2 regions of the Xylanimonas ulmi genome follow, and region 2 is predicted to be linked to the other one. Evidence: predicted binding sites of a transcription regulator. Region 2 holds the regulator's gene; the other holds the start of a gene.
What was found. The regulator HspR, encoded in region 2, represses chaperone genes until heat shock. The targets are predictions, from matches to a motif close to AAGTTGAGTCNNNNNGACTCAACTT.
Positions count from the first base shown of each region.

Region 1: the regulator HspR is predicted to act here: its motif matches at 1,950-1,974, upstream of clpB (ATP-dependent chaperone ClpB).

Region 1 is NZ_SGWX01000001.1:2,923,563-2,931,872, reverse strand. It holds gene EV386_RS13585 (AlkA N-terminal domain-containing protein) at 1-241, opposite strand, end outside; gene EV386_RS13580 (alpha/beta hydrolase) at 381-1,439, opposite strand; gene EV386_RS13575 (cupin domain-containing protein) at 1,559-1,915, shown strand; gene clpB (ATP-dependent chaperone ClpB) at 2,023-4,689, shown strand; gene EV386_RS13565 (xylulokinase) at 4,717-6,345, opposite strand; gene EV386_RS13560 (zinc-dependent alcohol dehydrogenase) at 6,338-7,309, opposite strand; gene EV386_RS13555 (exodeoxyribonuclease III) at 7,460-8,287, opposite strand.
Region 2 is NZ_SGWX01000001.1:3,447,968-3,456,277, reverse strand. It holds gene upp (uracil phosphoribosyltransferase) at 1-546, shown strand, start outside; gene EV386_RS15860 (sigma-70 family RNA polymerase sigma factor) at 586-4,644, opposite strand; gene EV386_RS15855 (hypothetical protein) at 4,795-5,556, shown strand; gene EV386_RS15850 (heat shock protein transcriptional repressor HspR) at 5,639-6,094, opposite strand; gene EV386_RS15845 (DnaJ C-terminal domain-containing protein) at 6,098-7,117, opposite strand; gene grpE (nucleotide exchange factor GrpE) at 7,228-7,842, opposite strand; gene dnaK (molecular chaperone DnaK) at 7,839-8,310, opposite strand, start outside.

The sequences.
Region 1 (8,310 bases), 520 kb from region 2:
GTGAGCCGGGCGCGGCCTCGGGCAGGCAGCGTTTGCACGCGCGGTACCCGGCCTCGTGCGCGGCGGCCGGGGTGAGGTAGAACGTGACGTTCTCGGGCTTGGGGGTGCGCGCCGGGCACGACGGGCGGCAGTAGACGCGCGTCGTGCGGACCGCCGTGAAGAACTGGCCGTCGAACCGGGCGTCGCGCGCGGCGATCGCGCGGTAGCGCTCGGCGAAGGGGTCGGTGCTGACGGTGGCCATGCCAGCATCCTGACGCGCGGCCCGCGGCCTGGGCTAGCGGAAATCGGACATCGTGGGCGGTGCGCGCGGTTGGCCCGCAGCCCCACACCGTCCATCACGGCGCCGGCCACGACCCCGATGGCGGCGATGGCCCAGCCCGTCAGGCGGGCGCCCGCGCCGCGAGCCACGCGGTGACCGCGCGCAGATACTCCTCGCGCCCGGCGCGCGGCGACAGCGCCAGGTCGTGCGCGCCGCCCTCGACCGGCACGAACAGCACGTCCGACCCGATGCGCTGGGCGGCGCGGCGGATGTGCCCGACGTCGAGCACCGAGTCCGTGGTCAACAGCGCGTCGTGCGCGCGCCGGCTCGGTCCCGAGCGGGCCGAGGCCAGCACCAGCGTGGGCACGCCGACATCGACTCCGCGCCGCACGCGCCCCTGCGCCGCGCGCACCGAGCGGAACCACCCGGCCCGCACCGGGAACCCGGCGTGCGGCTTCCACGCGAGGTCGTAGTCCCACTCGCCGCCGGTCACCACGTGCAGCGCGCGCCCGTAGTGCTCGGCCAGCCCACCGACGGGCAGCCGCGGCGCGACGCGGGCGACGGCGTCGATCACGCGCGTCCCGGGCCCGCGCAGCAGCCACGGCTCGTTGAGGTCGAACCACGGGCTGTTGAGCACCAGCGCGTCGGCGCGGCCCGGCCGCGCGGCCGCCCACAGCGTCGCGATCAGGCCACCCGTCGAGTGGCCCAGCACGACGAGCCTCTCGTGGCCTGCGGCCCGGATCGCCGCGGCGGCGGCGTCAAGGTCGCGGGCGTGCAGCGCGATGTCGGCGACGAGGTTCGGGTCGCCGCCCGCCGCGGTGTGCGCGGCGAGCGAGCGCCCATGCCCGCGCAGGTCGACGGCGTAGAACGCGTAGCCGCGCACGCCAGCCGGGTCGCCTCCCGCCAGTGCGCCCGGGTCGGCGAGGGCCCGCGCCAGGTGGGGGTGGAAGAAGTAGTCGACGAAGCCGTGCACGTACAGCACCGCGACGCGGCGGGCGGCCCCGTCGTCGTCGGTGAGCGAGGGGGTCAGGCGCACCAAGGTGACCTGCGCCCCGTCGGGCAGGTGGAGCGTGCGCCGCTCGAAGCCGTCGCCCAGGAGGTCGGGGCGCCACGCGGGGGAGGTGTCGTCGCCGGTGGCCTCGGGGCCCTCGACACCGGTGTCGTCGCTGCGGCTGTGCATGGCCCCATGCTGCCCGACGGCGGCGCGCGATGTGGCCTGGCGGTGGCGCGCTCGGCCCTGACCGAACGCGGCCCACCGTCGCGCGCACCAGTGCGCGACGGTGCGCCTAGCGTGGGGCGATGAGGATCCTCACGCTGCCCGCAGCGCCCTTGCTCCGGTTCGAGAGCGCGGGCGTCGCGATGGACTTCCTGCCCGCCGTCACCGACGGTTCGACGCGTGTGACGTTCGCGCGGATCGACGCCGGTGGCACGATCGGCGCGCACGCCGCCCCGCTCGCGCAGGCGTTCGCCGTGGTCGAGGGAAGCGGCCACGTCGCGGTGGCCGACGGCCCGCGGCGGTCGGTCGGGCCCGGGACGCTCATCGTCTGGGAGGTCGGCGAGGTCCACCAGACCTGGGCGACGACGGCGATGCGCGCCGTGATCGTCGAGACGTCGGGGACGTTCGAGCTCTCGGAGCACTTCGTGCCGCAGGAGTGACGGCGCCGTCGAGCGCCTGGAGGGCTTGCCCCAGAAGTTGAGTGGAATAGACTCAACTTTGGGCCGGTTCCCTCGTCAGGCACCTTGTCACCCAGTACGGAGCACCTATGGACACCAAGTTCACGACCATGTCCCAGCAGGCCCTCGGTGACGCCGTCCAGTCGGCGTCCGCGGCGGGCAACCCCCAACTCGAACCCGTCCACCTGCTCGCCGCACTGCTCGCCCAGCAAGGCGGCGTCGCGGTCGGCCTGCTCGACGCCGTCGGCGCGAACGCTCAGGAGATCGGCCGCGCCGTGCGCGCCGCGCTTGTCGCGCTCCCGCAGGCCAGCGGCACGACGACGGCGCAGCCGAGCGCGAGCCGCGCCACCGCCGTCGTGCTGGAGAACGCGCAGAAGGAGGCCCAGGGCCTCGGCGACGAGTACGTGTCCACCGAGCACCTGCTCATCGCCATCGCGGCCGGGCAGTCGCCGGCCGCCCAGGCGCTCACCGCCGCCGGAGCCACGCCCGACGCGCTGCGCGGCGCGCTGCCCGTCGTGCGCGGATCCGCGCGCGTGACCAGCCCCAACCCGGAGGGCACCTACAAGGCGCTCGAGCAGTACGGGACCGACCTGACGCAGCGCGCGCGCGACGGCAAGCTCGACCCCGTCATCGGGCGTGACGCCGAGATCCGCCGCGTCATCCAGGTGCTGTCGCGGCGCACCAAGAACAACCCCGTGCTCATCGGCGAGCCCGGCGTCGGCAAGACGGCGGTGGTCGAGGGCCTGGCGCAGCGCATCGTCGCGGGCGACGTGCCCGACTCGCTGCGCGGCAAGCGCCTGGTCTCCCTCGACCTGGCGAGCATGGTCGCCGGCGCCAAGTACCGCGGCGAGTTCGAGGAGCGGCTCAAGGCCGTGCTCGAGGAGATCCAGTCGTCCGACGGCGAGGTCGTGACCTTCATCGACGAGCTGCACACCGTCGTCGGCGCGGGCGCGGGCGGCGAGGGCGCCATGGACGCGGGCAACATGCTCAAGCCCATGCTGGCCCGCGGCGAGCTGCGCATGGTCGGCGCGACCACGCTCGACGAGTACCGCGAGCACATCGAGAAGGACCCGGCGCTCGAGCGGCGCTTCCAGCAGGTCTTCGTGGGCGAGCCGTCGGTCGAAGACACTGTCGCGATCCTGCGCGGGCTCAAGGAGCGCTACGAGGCGCACCACAAGGTCACCATCGCCGACTCGGCGCTCGTGGCCGCCGCGACCCTCAGCGACCGGTACATCTCCGGGCGCCAGCTCCCCGACAAGGCGATCGACCTGGTCGACGAGGCCGCCTCGCGGCTGCGCATGGAGCTCGACTCCTCGCCCATCGAGATCGACGAGCTGCAGCGCGCCGTCACCCGCCTGGAGATGGAGGAGGTCGTGCTGTCGGAGTCGGCCGACTCAGCCCACGAGTCGCCGCGCTCCGCCGCGGGCGTCCGCGGCGTGGCCGAGCGCGACGCCGCCTCCGTCGAGCGGCTCGAGCGCTTGCGCGCCGAGCTCGCCGACAAGCGCGAGGCCCTCGCCGCGCTGACCGCCCGGTGGGAGGCCGAGAAGGCCGGCCACAACCGCGTCGGCGACCTGCGCGCGCACCTCGACGAGCTGCGCGTCGACGCCGAGCGCAAGCTGCGCGACGGCGACCTGGAGGGCGCCGCGCGCATCCAGTACGGCGAGATCCCCGCCGTCGAGAAGGAGCTCGCCGACGCCGAGGCGCGAGAGGGCGCCACCGAGGGCGTCGCCGAGCAGGCGCCCATGATCGCCGACAAGGTTGGCGCCGACGAGATCGCCGAGGTCGTGGCCGCCTGGACCGGCATCCCCGCCGGGCGGCTGCTGCAGGGCGAGACCGAGAAGCTGCTGTCGATGGAGACCGTCATCGGCGCACGCCTCATCGGGCAGAAGGCCGCCGTCGCCGCCGTCTCCGACGCGGTGCGGCGCTCGCGCGCCGGCGTCGCCGACCCCGACCGCCCCACCGGGTCGTTCCTGTTCCTCGGGCCCACGGGCGTCGGCAAGACCGAGCTCGCCAAGGCGCTCGCGGACTTCCTGTTCGACGACGAGCGCGCCATGGTGCGCATCGACATGTCCGAGTACGGCGAGAAGCACTCGGTCGCACGATTGGTCGGGGCGCCCCCCGGGTACGTCGGCTACGAGGAGGGCGGCCAGCTCACCGAGGCCGTGCGGCGCCGGCCGTACTCGGTGGTGCTGCTCGACGAGGTCGAGAAGGCCCACCCCGAGGTCTTCGACATCCTGCTGCAGGTGCTCGACGACGGACGCCTGACCGACGGCCAGGGCCGCACCGTCGACTTCCGCAACGTCATCCTGGTGCTGACCTCGAACCTCGGCTCGCAGTTCCTCGTGGACCCGACCCTGTCCGACGACGCCAAGCGCGAGGCCGTGATGACCACCGTCCGGGCGTCGTTCAAGCCCGAGTTCCTCAACCGGCTCGACGACGTCGTGGTGTTCGACGCGCTGTCGCTCGACGAGCTCGGGCAGATCGTGGACCTGCAGGTGCGGGCGTTCGCGGCGCGGCTCGCGGACCGGCGCATCCAGCTCGACGTGACCCCCGCGGCTCGCGAGTGGCTGGCGTTGGAGGGCTTCGACCCGGCGTACGGCGCGCGCCCGCTGCGCCGCCTGGTGCAGCGCGAGATCGGCGACCGCCTGGCCCGCATGCTGCTCGCGGGCGAGGTCCACGACGGCTCGACGGTGCGCGTCGACCGCCCCGACGAGATCGACACCGGCGGCCTGACGCTGACCACTCCCGGGTCCTGACCGCCGCCGACCGCCCCTTCCGCGTCCCTATGCGGAGGGGGCGGTCGGCGCGGCGAGGGCGAAGGTGGCGCGCAGGGCGGGGTAGAGGGTGCGGTAGGCCGCGAAGAGGGGATCGTAGGCGGCCCGGGCGTCGGCGTCGGGCGTGACGTCGCGGCCCTCGGTGACGAAGCGGCTGGCGCCCGTCACTGCGCCGGTCCTCAACCGGGCCTGCGCCTGGATCGCCGCCCCCGCGGCGCTCACCTCGCCGTCCGCGCACACGCGCACCGTGCGGCCCGTGACGTCGGCGACGACCTGCGCCCACAGCGGCGAGCGCGCCCCACCGCCGACCGCCCGCAGCTCACCCACGCGCGCGCCCGTGTCCCGCTCCAGCAGGTCGAGCTGGAGCCGCAGCTCGAACGCGACGCCCTCCAGCACCGCCCGGTACAGGTGCGCGGTGGTGTGCCGCCCGTGCCAGCCGACGACGGCGCCGCGCGCGAGCGGGTCCCAGTGCGGCGTCTGCGCGGCGTTCCAGTAGGGCAGGACCAGCAGGCCCTCGGCGCCGGGGGCGATCGCCGTCGCACGGGCCGTGAGCGTCTGGTGGTCGAGGCCGGCGAAGGTGGTGACCCAGTCGGCCACGTACGCGGCCGCGTTGAGCACCGTCTCCAGGACGAACGTGCCCGGTCGCGTGCCGGCGAGCGTCCGGTACGCCGGGCTGGTGCGGTACTCGGCGACCTCGACGCCGCACACCATCGAGGTGCCCAGGTTGAGGTACGCGACGCCCGGCTCGGCGACGCCGAGGGCGATCCCGGCCGACTGGCCGTCCCCGATCCCCGCGACCAGCGGCACGGGCCGGGGCAGTCCGAGGGCCGCGGCGACGTCGGGCCGCAGGTCCGCGATGACCTCCCCCGCGGCCACCAACTCGGGCAGCCCGAGTCCGGCGCGCGGACGAGCGTCCCGCAAAGTCGTTGAAACCGCCGCGTTGGCCGACATTGCGGGACGCTCGTCCGCGCGCAGACCGGCCGCGGACAGCAGGGCGGGGGACCAGGTGAGGTGGGCGAGGTCGAACAGGCCGAGCGTGTCGGCCGACGCGTGGCTCGTGGCCAGCCGCCCCGCCAGGCGCAGCGCCAGGTAGGCCTGCACGTCGGCGAGGTGGGCGGCGCGCGCGACGACGCCGGGCTCATGCTCGGCGAGCCAGGCGAGCTTGTAGATCGCGGGGGTGGTGTCGGGCGGCTTGCCCGAGACCTCGTGCACCGAGCGGCCGTCGGGCAGCGGACGCGACCCGATCCGGGCGATCTGCTCGGCGGCCCGCGAGTCGACCCACAGGATCGCGGGCCGCAGCGGGGCGCCGTCGTCGTCGAGCAACACGAACGACTCGCGCTGGTGGGTGACCGCCATGGCGCCGATGCGCGCGCGGTCGGCGTCGCCCAGGGCGCCGACCGCGGAGCGCACCGCGGCGGCGGTCGCCTCGAACCACGCGGTCGCGTCCTGCTCGTGGAAGCCCGGGGCGGGCGTCGACGTGGTCAGCGGGGATGCGGCGGAGGCGACCACGGCCCCGGCGGCGTCGACGACGACGGCCTTGGCCGCGGTCGTGGAGCAGTCGACCGCGATGACCCACGGGGGCGACGTGGTTTCGACGGGGTCGGGCACTGGGTGGGTGGTTTCGACGGGCTCAACCACCGGGGGTCACCACGACCTTGAGGCCCTCGCGGGCCACGGCGACCTCGAAGGCGCGCGGCGCGTCGTCGAGCGCGAAGCGGTGCGAGACGAGCGAGCGCACGTCGACGCGCCCGCTCGTGACCAGGTCGATCGCGCGCGGGTAGACCTCCTTCATGCGCCGCGCCATGCGGAACGTCAGGCCCTTGCGGCGGGCGTTAGCCGCCGGGAACGCGGTGTGGTCGTCGTCGGGGATGCCCGCGAGCACCACGGTCGCGCCCGGCCGGGCCGCCTCGACGCTGATCGCGACGGCGTCGTCGTTGCCCGCGCACTCGATGACGGTGTGCGCGCCCAGCGGGCCCACGGCCTCGCGCAGCGCGGCGTCGAACCCGTCGGCGGCCGGGTCGAGCACGACGTCGGCCCAGCGCGCGGCGACCTCGCGGCGGTGGGCGAGGGGCTCGACGGCGACGGCGTGGGTCGCCCCGGCGGCGCGCGCCACCTGCAGCGCGCACAGCCCGATGGGCCCGCAGCCCACGACGGCGACCGTGCCGCCGACGCGCGGGTGGGACAGGTCGACGGCGTGGATCGCGACGCCGAGCGGCTCCAGCATGGCGACGTCGGCGTCGTCGAGCGTGTCCGGGACGGGGTGCGCCCGGTGCTCGGGCCAGGCGAGGACCTCGCGCAGCGCGCCGTCGGTGACGCCGTGCCCCGCGAACCTCACCTGCGGGCACAGGTTGCCGTGGCCGTCGGCGCACAGCTCGCACGCCCCGCACGGCACGGCCGGGTCGACGGCGACGCGCTCGCCGGCGCGCGGGCCGGAGGCGATGACGCCGCCGAACTCGTGCCCCAGCACGAGAGGGCGTGACAGTGTCGCGTCGCCGATGCCGCCGTCGGCGAACCAGTGCAGGTCGGAGCCGCACAGCCCGACGGCGCCCACACGCACCAGCACCTCACCGTCTCCGGGTGAGGGCTCCGCCTCCTGTGCCACCCGCAGATCCCCGACGCCATGCAACCGTGCTGCTCTCATACCGGCACCCCATCACGAATCCCCGCCCTCCGTTCGGCAGTTTGTCGTCGGCTCGTGCGCTCGAGCGCACGAGCCGACGACAAACTGCCGCTGCGAGGCGGGTAGCGGGGCTCAGGCGAGGTCGAGGATGACGGGGACGTGGTCGCTGGCGCCCTTGCCTTTGCGCTCGTCGCGGTCGATGCGCACCGTGGTCACCCGGTCGGCCAGGGCGGGGGAGGCCCAGGCGAAGTCGATGCGCATGCCCTTGTTCTTGGGGAACGCGAGCTGCTTGTAGTCCCAGTAGGTGTAGGTGTGCTCGGCCGGCAGGTGCTCGCGGGAGACCTCGCGGTACCCGGCGTCGGCGAACGCGGCGAACGCGGCCCGCTCGGGCGCCGAGACGTGTGTGGCCCCGGTGAACGGCTCCATGTCCCACACGTCGGTGTCGAGCGGGGCGACGTTCCAGTCGCCCACGAGCGCGACCTGGGCCGCGGGGTCGGCCGTGAGCCATCCGGCCGCCTGCGCGCGCAGCGCCTCCAGCCAGGCGAGCTTGTAGGCGTAGTGCGGGTCGTCCAGCCCCCGCCCGTTGGGCACGTAGAGCGACCAGACGCGCACGCCGCCGCAGGTCGCGCCGAGCGCGCGCGCCTCGTGCACGGGGTCCGGGGCGTCCTCGCCCGTCGCGTCGGCGTCCGCGGCGCCCTTGGCGAACCCGGGCTGGCCGACGAACGCCGTGGCGACGTCGTCGATCCCGACGCGCGAGATGACCGCGACGCCGTTCCACTGCGAGAACCCGACGTGCGCGACCTCGTACCCGGCCGCCTCGAACGCCAGGTACGGGAACTGGTCGTCGCGGCACTTGGTCTCCTGGACCGCGAGCACGTCGACCTGCGAGCGTTCGAGGAAGGCGACGACGCGGTCGGCGCGGGCGCGGACGGAGTTGACGTTCCAGGTGGCGAGGCGCACGCCGCCACTGTAGCCAGTGGCCC
Region 2 (8,310 bases):
CTCGTCGACGAGTTGGTGACCCTACTCGCCTACGAGGCGACCCGGCACGTGCGCACGCACCCGCACGACATCGAGACGCCCGTGACCGCGACCACCGGCGTCAAGCTGTCCGAGCCCAGCCCGATCGTCATCCCGATCCTGCGCGCCGGCCTCGGCATGCTCGACGGCATGACCCGCCTGCTGCCCACGGCCGAGGTCGGATTCCTGGGCCTGCTGCGCGACGAGACCACCTACGAGGCGGTCACCTACGCCAACCGGCTGCCCGACGACCTGACCGACCGGCAGGTCTTCCTGCTCGACCCGATGCTCGCGACGGGCGGCACGCTGGTCGCCGCGATCGACTATGCGCTCGAGCGCGGCGCGCGCGACGTCACCTGCGTGTGCCTGCTCGCCGCGCCCGAGGGCCTGGAGGTCGTCGAGAAGGCTGTCGGCGACCGCGTCGACGTCCAGGTCGTCGTGGCCGCCGTCGACGAGCGGCTCAACGACAAGAAGTACATCGTCCCCGGGCTCGGCGACGCGGGCGACCGGCTGTACGGCATCGTCTGAGCGGCTCGGTCTGAGCGACCCGGAGCGACCCAGAGCGACTCAGCGCGACTCGCAGACCCCCGTGGACTGCCAGGCGCGGCTCCACTGCGGCGTCACGACCCACGCGTCCGAGGCGAACACGACCCCGATCACGCCGCGCGAGGCGCCGGCGCCGGCGCCGGCCGCGTGGCGACCGCGCTCCTGACCCCAGCCCGCGCCCCAGTTCGAGCCCCACGTCGCGCCTCGGTCGCGGTCGGCGTCACCGCCCGCGGACTGTGACGCCGTCGAGGTCTGCTCGGCGGAGGCCGCCTCGGACGACGACGGGGATGACGGGGATGACGGGGATGACGGGGACTGCGGCGCCGAGGACGGGGACTGCGGCGCCGCCGGACCGAGGTAGGTGTAGCCCTTCGACCCGAAGCTCACCTGGGCGCCGACGCCGTAGCCCCCGCTCGCCTCAGTCGCGCGGTCCCAGGCCGGAGCGCACCAGCCGGTCGTCCCGGTGAACGGATCGACCGTCAGCGTCGTCGACCAGGTCCGCGTCGAGACCGCGTAGCTGGCGCCCGTGCGGCCGAGCACGACGCCGGCGTCCACCGTCCTGGTCGCGCCCGCGGGCACCACCACGGTGTCGTGCGCGCCACCGTCGACGGTGAAGCGCACCGACACGTTGGAGCCGCGGTTGTCGAGCACCACCTGGGCGCTGCGCGTCGAGGTCGGGCTGCCCTTGTCGGTGACCGTGATGTCTCCGAGCTCCAGGTGGGCGTCGGGCGCGACGACGGTGCAGTCGACGGCGTCGTACTCGACCGTGCGTGTCACCGAGTGCTCCTTGCCCTCGATCACACGCGCGAGCTCGACGGTCACCTTCCCGCCCCGGGCGGTCAGGCCCCGGCCGAGGGGCCACGAGGCCACGGTCACGTTGCCCGACTCGGCCGCGACGTCGTCGCTCCACGGGCCACCACCGCGCTTGGCCCTGGCCGTGTACGCGGCGGCGCCGTCCGAGGCCAGTGACACGGCGACCTCGGGCCGCGACTGCGCCGAGCACTGGGTCGGCGCAGAGGCGGTCACACCCTGCGGCCAGTCGAGCGCCGCGCAGCTCGACACCGGCGTCGGCGCCTCACCGATCGGACGCCCATCGGCGAGCACCGCCAGCGACGTCGTCCCGAAGGCGACGGGCACGTCGGCGATCCGCGATGCGCCCGCCGGCACCGGGAACGTCAGACCTCCGACCGTGAACGTGACGGGCAGCGTCGAGCCGGTGTTGTCGAGCGGGATGCGCGCCACCTGGGTCGACGTCTCGGTGCTCGGGTCGTAGACGCAGGCCGGATCGAGGATGTCGCCGTCGAGCGCGCCGAGGGCGGGCGCCACCGTGGCGCCCGTGTACGCGGCGGTCGGAACCTCCCGCGGAACGACCCCCTTGGTCGGCAGGTCGCCGTCGGAGTCGGCCACCCAGCGGTACAGGTCGAAGGTCGCCACGCCGTCCGGCGCCGAGGTCCGGCCCGTGTCGATCGGCAGGCGGGCCGTCTCACCGGCGGCGACGCTCACCGACGCGCTCGTGAGTCCGCCCGCGCTCATGTCGGCCCGGAACGGCTCGTTCGTCGCGTTGGTGATCACACCGATCAGGCGCACCTGCCCGCCGACGTTCTGCGCGATCACATCGGTCGTGACGTCCCACGGCGGGTCGTAGCAGTCCACGGCGTCGAACCCGCCGGCGGAGAAGGTCGTCGAGTAGTCGACGCCGCCGGCCGGCACCGTGACGGTCCAGGTGGCGGCGCCCGCGGGCACGCGGATGCCGTCGTGGGCCACCAGGTCGACGCTCTCCCCAGGAGCCAGCACGCGCGAGGTCGCCGAGGATCCGGCCGCGTCGAGTCGGACGGTGAGCGGCTGCGTCGTCGTGTTGCGGTACGTGCCGGCGACGACGGCGTCGGCCACCCCGACCCCACCCGTCGCGGCGCACTGCGCGACGACGCCGCCGTCGGGCGCGGCGCCCTGCCACGCGGGCGCCACGGTCACGGCGCTCCTGCCCGAGACGACGTGACCGCCGTCGGCGACGACGGGAACCGCGTCGACGCGGCGCACGCCGTCGTGGGCCGTCGCCGCGGCGACCAGGTGCAGCGTCGCCAACAACCCGTCGCCCGGCGCCATCGGCGCTGCCTCGACCGCGGCGCAGGTCACGGTCTGCGGCGCGCCATCGTCCGGCGCGCAGGCGACGCCGTCGGCTCCCGCGAGCAGCAGCCCGTCAGGCAGGGTGACGCTGAGCGACCAGCCCACGGGGGCGTCCTGGTCACCCGTGTTGACGACGCTCAGCGGCAGGTCGCCCGTCCCGGGGTTCGCCAGGCTCGGCACGTCACCCAGCTGGGCCGTCAGCTCCGGACCGAACGTGTCGACTGCGGCAGGCGGCAACGCGACAGCGGTGCGCTCGACCCCAGCGGCCCACACCTCCCCGTCGATCCCGTACGTGCCCCCAGCGCGTGCGACGACGTCGAACTCCACCGTCGCGGTCGCCCCACCCTCGATGTCACCGAGGTGGCACACGACGTCGCCGCTGCCGTCGTCCGCCAGCTCGCAGCGCAGCGCCGCGGCCGAGATCGGCAGGCCGAGGACCGACGCGGCATTCCCGAACACCAGGTGGGTGAAGTCAGGTTCGAGACCGGGCGCCAGCGTGAGACGGGCCGTGGCGTCCCGCGCGATCTGCTCGCCGGTGTTGACCACACGCATCGCGACCCGCTGCGGGACGCGCGGCTCCAGCGTTCCCGTGATGACCGGCACGACCGAGAGCTTCGCCGGCTCGGCGACGATCATCGCCTGCCCCAGCACCGAGGTGTCCGACGGCCCGATGTCCACCGGGCCGGAGATCGACGGCGGATCGAAGACCGAGGGCGCCTGCTGGACGATCGACGTCGGCGTGGGCGCGGGGACGTCGGTGACCGGCGCCAAGGTCTGAAGCATCGTCACCACACCGACGGCGGCGACGGCGACCGCGCCCGCCGCTGCGGCCATGCCGGTGCCGCCGACGAGCGCTCCGGCGCCCGCCGTCACGGCGACCGAGGTGGCGACGGCGGACCCGGTGGCAGCCGCGGCGGTCCCGGCGGCGGCCGTGCCGGCGGCGGCGGCGGTGCCTGCGGCAGCAGTTCCGGCGGCGGCCGTACCCGCAGCAGCAGTTCCGGCGGCGGCCGTACCCGCAGCGGACGCCGCGCCCGTCGCAGCCGCGCCGGTCGCAGCCGCGCCCGTCGCAGCGGCCCCGGTGGCCGCCGCGGCCGCCGTCGAACCGGCAAGGGCGCCCAACGGGAGCGCGCCGAGCAGCCCGAGCCCGGCGACGCCGAGCACGAGCGGCGCGATCACGCCACGCATCCCGTGTGCGACGTCGGACAGCTCAAGAACGAGGGTGCGGCAGTCGCCGCACTCCTTGAGGTGGGCGTCGACCTTCGCGACCTCACGGTTGGCGAGCGCACCACGCACGTACCCGCCCAGCAGCGCGTTGACCGTCCGACACCCATCGGCGGGCTCGCTCGACAGGTGCTGCTGGAGGTATCCGACCCGCAGGCCCTCGCGCGCACGGTAGGCGAGCGCCGAGACGCCGTTCGGGGTCAGGCCGAGGATCGGCGCGATCTGAGCGGGCGTGCAGCCCTCGACCTCGGTGTACCAGAGCACGGCCTGCCAGCGTTCGGGCAGGCTCTGGTAGGCGCGCGACACGACGGTCTTCTCGAAGCCGGCCAGAGCCGGGTCCTCCGACGAGGGCTCCGCAGACAGGGCCGACTCGAACGTGGCGGTGTCCCCGGTCGGGCGCATGCGCTGGTTACCGCGGGTCATCTCGACCGCGACATTGCGCACGACGGTGAAGAGGTAGGCGCGGAACATCTGGTCGGGACCCTGGCCTGCCTGCAGAACGCCGAGCACCCGGGCGAAGGCGTCCGAGACGACGTCGTCGGCGTCGGAGGCGTTGCGGACGTACGACTGCGCCAGCCGCCGAGCCGCGGCGGCGTGCCGCCCGTAGAGCTCGCCGTACGCGCTCAGGTCTCCCGAGCGCACCCCGACGATCAGCTCCGCATCGCTCGGCGAAGGGAACTGATCGTCTGATTCGACATAGACGTCCGTTCCGTACTCCCGACCTCGGGCAGCCACACCTATCCCAAGGGACACCTTGGGTTACCTTGGTCACTATAGGTGCGTGTCACCCACCTGCCGAGGGTGAAACCACACTGTGGACAGAAGCGATGGGTGGTTGAACGCGCGACGGTGGGCGATGATGGGACGCCATGGGGGGTGTGTGACGTGAGCAGGTTCCAGGCTGGCGTGCCAAGGGCCGCCGAGTTGCGCGACCGCTGGCGCGCCACGAGCCTCGCGGACGTCTGGCTGCGACCGAGTGACTGGTATCACCCCGCCGTCGACGCGCTCGCCGAGGCCGTCGAGGCCGACCGCAGCCCCGTCGCCGCCGCCCAGCGCTTGGGCGCCGCGCGCGCCGTGGCCGGTGTCGGAATGGGCGAGGCCCTCGACGATGTCATGTGCCTGTACCGCACGACCGGCTGCCCCACGGACCCGGCGGCGCTGCGCGCCGTGGCGGTCGGCTGGGCCGAGAGCCAGGGAGCCGCGAGCCAGGCATCCGTCCGCGACCCCTCGACGGGGCTGCCCACGGCCGACTACCTGGGCGAACGCCTCCGCGAGGCGTACGGAGAGGCGCAGCGCTCGGGGACCGCGGTGGCTGAGACCGCGTGCCTCGTGGTGCTCGACGTCGCGCTCGACGACCTCGACACGTGGCGGCGCACCGCACGGTCGGCGACCGTGGGGCGCACCCTCGACCAAGTCTTCGGCGAAGGGCACCCCATGGCGGTGCTGACCGACGGCCTGTACGCCGTCCTGACCTCGCGCACGAACGTCACCCCGCACCTGGCGCAGACGCTGCGTCGCGTGGTGGAGAAGAACGCCGAGATCCTCGGCTTGGCGGGCGCGATGCGCCGTCCCACACGCGTGTGGATCGAGAGGCTGCCGGCCACGCACGCCGACGCCGTCGACCTCTTGGGCCACCTCGGGCGTTGACCCGCGCGCACGCGGAGAGCGCCACATCCGCCGACGCGCCGAAACACAGACCGGCCGCACGCGCTGACGGTGCGCGCCGGCGTCAGCCCTCGCGCGACCCCCGGCTCGGACGCCACAGCACGAGCGCGCCGCTCGCGGCCCGCGAGTCGCCCTCACGCAGGTCCGAATACCGCACGCGCCGCCCACGCTGCACCACGACGACGTCGCCCTCCGTGCCCGCGGCGAACACGCGGCGCTCGGCCTGGTACTGCTCGGCCTGGTAGGCCAGAAGTTGGGCGAGTTGCCCCTCCAGTGCGCTGACGTGCCGCTCCAGGTCGAGGATGCGCTTGATCCCGGCGAGGTTGATGCCCTCGACCTGCGCGAGCCGCTGCACCTCGAGCAGGTTCTCGACGTCGCGGCGCGAGTAGCGCCGCCCCCGCCCGATCGTCCGCCGCGGCACGACCAGGCCCAGCCGGTCGTACTGGCGCAGCGTCTGCGGGTGCATGCCCGCGAGCGCGGCGGCCTGGGAGACGGTCAGGACAGGGGCGTCGTCACTCATGGCTCAGGCCTGGGCGGCGCGCGCCACCAGGTCGGCGCGCAGGTCGACGTGGTCGCTCTCGGCGGCGAACGCCTCCAGCGCCTCCTTGGCCTTCTTGCTGAGTTTCTGCGGCACCACGACCTGCACCGTCACGAGCAGGTCGCCCGTGCCCTTGGGCGTCGTCACGCCGCGGCCCTTGACGCGCAGCACGCGGCCCGACGGCGTGCCGGCCGGAACCTTGAGGCGCACCGTGTCGCCGCCGAGCGTCGGCACCTCGATCTGCGCGCCGAGCGCGGCCTCCGCGAACGTGACCGGCGCGCTCGCGCGCAGGTCGCGGCCCGACAGGGTGAACACCGGGTGGGCGCCCACGTGGACGGTGATGACCAGGTCGCCCGCCGCGCCTCCGGCGCCGCCGGGTCGGCCCTTGCCGCGGATGCGCAGCTTCTGCCCGTCGTTGACGCCCGCGGGGATGCGGGTCGTGACCTTCTTGCCGTCGACGGTGAGCTCGACGGTGGCGCCCTGCACCGCGGTGCGCAGCGGCAGCGTCGTCTCGGCGGCGAGGTCGGCGCCCTTCTCGGGTGCTTGGAAGCCCGCACGGCGCCCGCCGCCGAAGCCGCGCCCGCCTCCGGCTCCGGCTCCGGCTCCGGCGAACATCGACCCGAGGATGTCCTCGAATCCGCCGCCGCCCGCCGTCGAGTAGCGCACGCGCGAGTCGCCGGGGGCTCCCCCGCCGAACATCGCGCCGAAGATGTCCTCGAACCCGCCGCCGCCCGCGCCTGGGCCGCCGGCCTGGAACCGCGCGCCGCCGCCCGCCATCGTCCGGATGGCGTCGTACTGCTTGCGCTGCTCGGCGTCGGACAGCACGGCGTACGCCTCGCCGATCTCCTTGAACTTGGCCTCCGCCTTGGCGTCGCCCTGGTTCTGGTCGGGGTGGTACTGGCGCGCGAGCTTGCGGTACGCCTTCTTGATCGCCGCGTCGTCAGCGTCCTTGGCGACGCCCAACGCGCTATAGAAGTCCTTCTCGATCCAATCCTGCCCGGTCACAACCCCCGCCTCCCTTCACTCCACCCCGCCGAGGTACCGGTCCTCGGTCGAGGTACCGGTCCTCGGTGATTGAGGACCGGTACCTCGACCGAGGACCGGTACCTCGCGGGTCATTCGGGGCCGACGACGCCGACGCGGGCGGCGCGGACGACGCGGTCGGCGATGCGGTAGCCCGGTTCGATGACCAACTCGATGGTGGTCGACTCCGCGTCGGCGGTGGTGCGGTGCATGAGCGCGTCGTGCACCGTGGGGTCGAACTCCTCGCCCACGACGCCGTAGCGCTCGATCCCGAACCTCGCCAGCGACGCGTCGAGCTTCTCCGCGATCGCCGCCATCGGGCCCGTGAGCTCGGCGTGCGCCTTGGCCCGCTCGATGTCGTCGAGCACGGGCAGCAGCGCCGTCAGCACGTCCTCCAGCCCCCGGGCGCGCGCGGCCTCCTGGTCGCGCAGCGCACGGTTGCGGTAGTTCGTGAACGACGCCCGCTCGCGCTGCAGCGCGTCGAGGTGCTCGGCCGCCTCCGCCTTGGCCTTCTCCAGCTCGGCGGTCTCGGCCGAGGGCTCGAAGTCGAGCCCGGACAGCGGGTCGACGTCGGACGCCTCGTCGGCGGCGGGGGCGCCCCCCTCACGGGGGGCGCCGGTCGCCGGGTCGACCTTGCGCTTGTCGGAGAACGTGAAGGGCTTGTCGCCCTCCGGCACCTGACCGGCGCCCTGCGACTCGTCCGTCACTTGGACTCGTCCTCGTCCACGATCTCGGCGTCCACGACGTCGTCGTCCGACGACGGCGCGGAGCCCGCGGCCTCGGAGTCGGCCGGGGCCGCCTGCTCCTGCTGGGCGTAGAGCGCCTGACCGATCTTCTGCGACGAGGCGCCGAGCTTCTCGTAGGCGGCCTTGACAGCGTCGGCGTCCTCGCCCTCCAGGGCGGTCTTGACACCGGCGATGTCGGCCTCGACCTCGGTGACGACGTCGGCGGGGAGCTTGTCGCGGTTGTCCGCGATCTGCTTCTCCATCGAGTAGGCGAAGGCCTCGGCCTGGTTGCGGGTCTCGGCCTCCTCACGGCGCTTCTTGTCCTCGGCGGCGTGCGCCTCGGCGTCCTTGATCATCCGGTCGATGTCCTCCTTCGGGATGGCCGAGCCACCCGTGATGGTCATCGACTGCTCCTTGCCCGTGCCGCGGTCCTTGGCCGAGACGTGCACG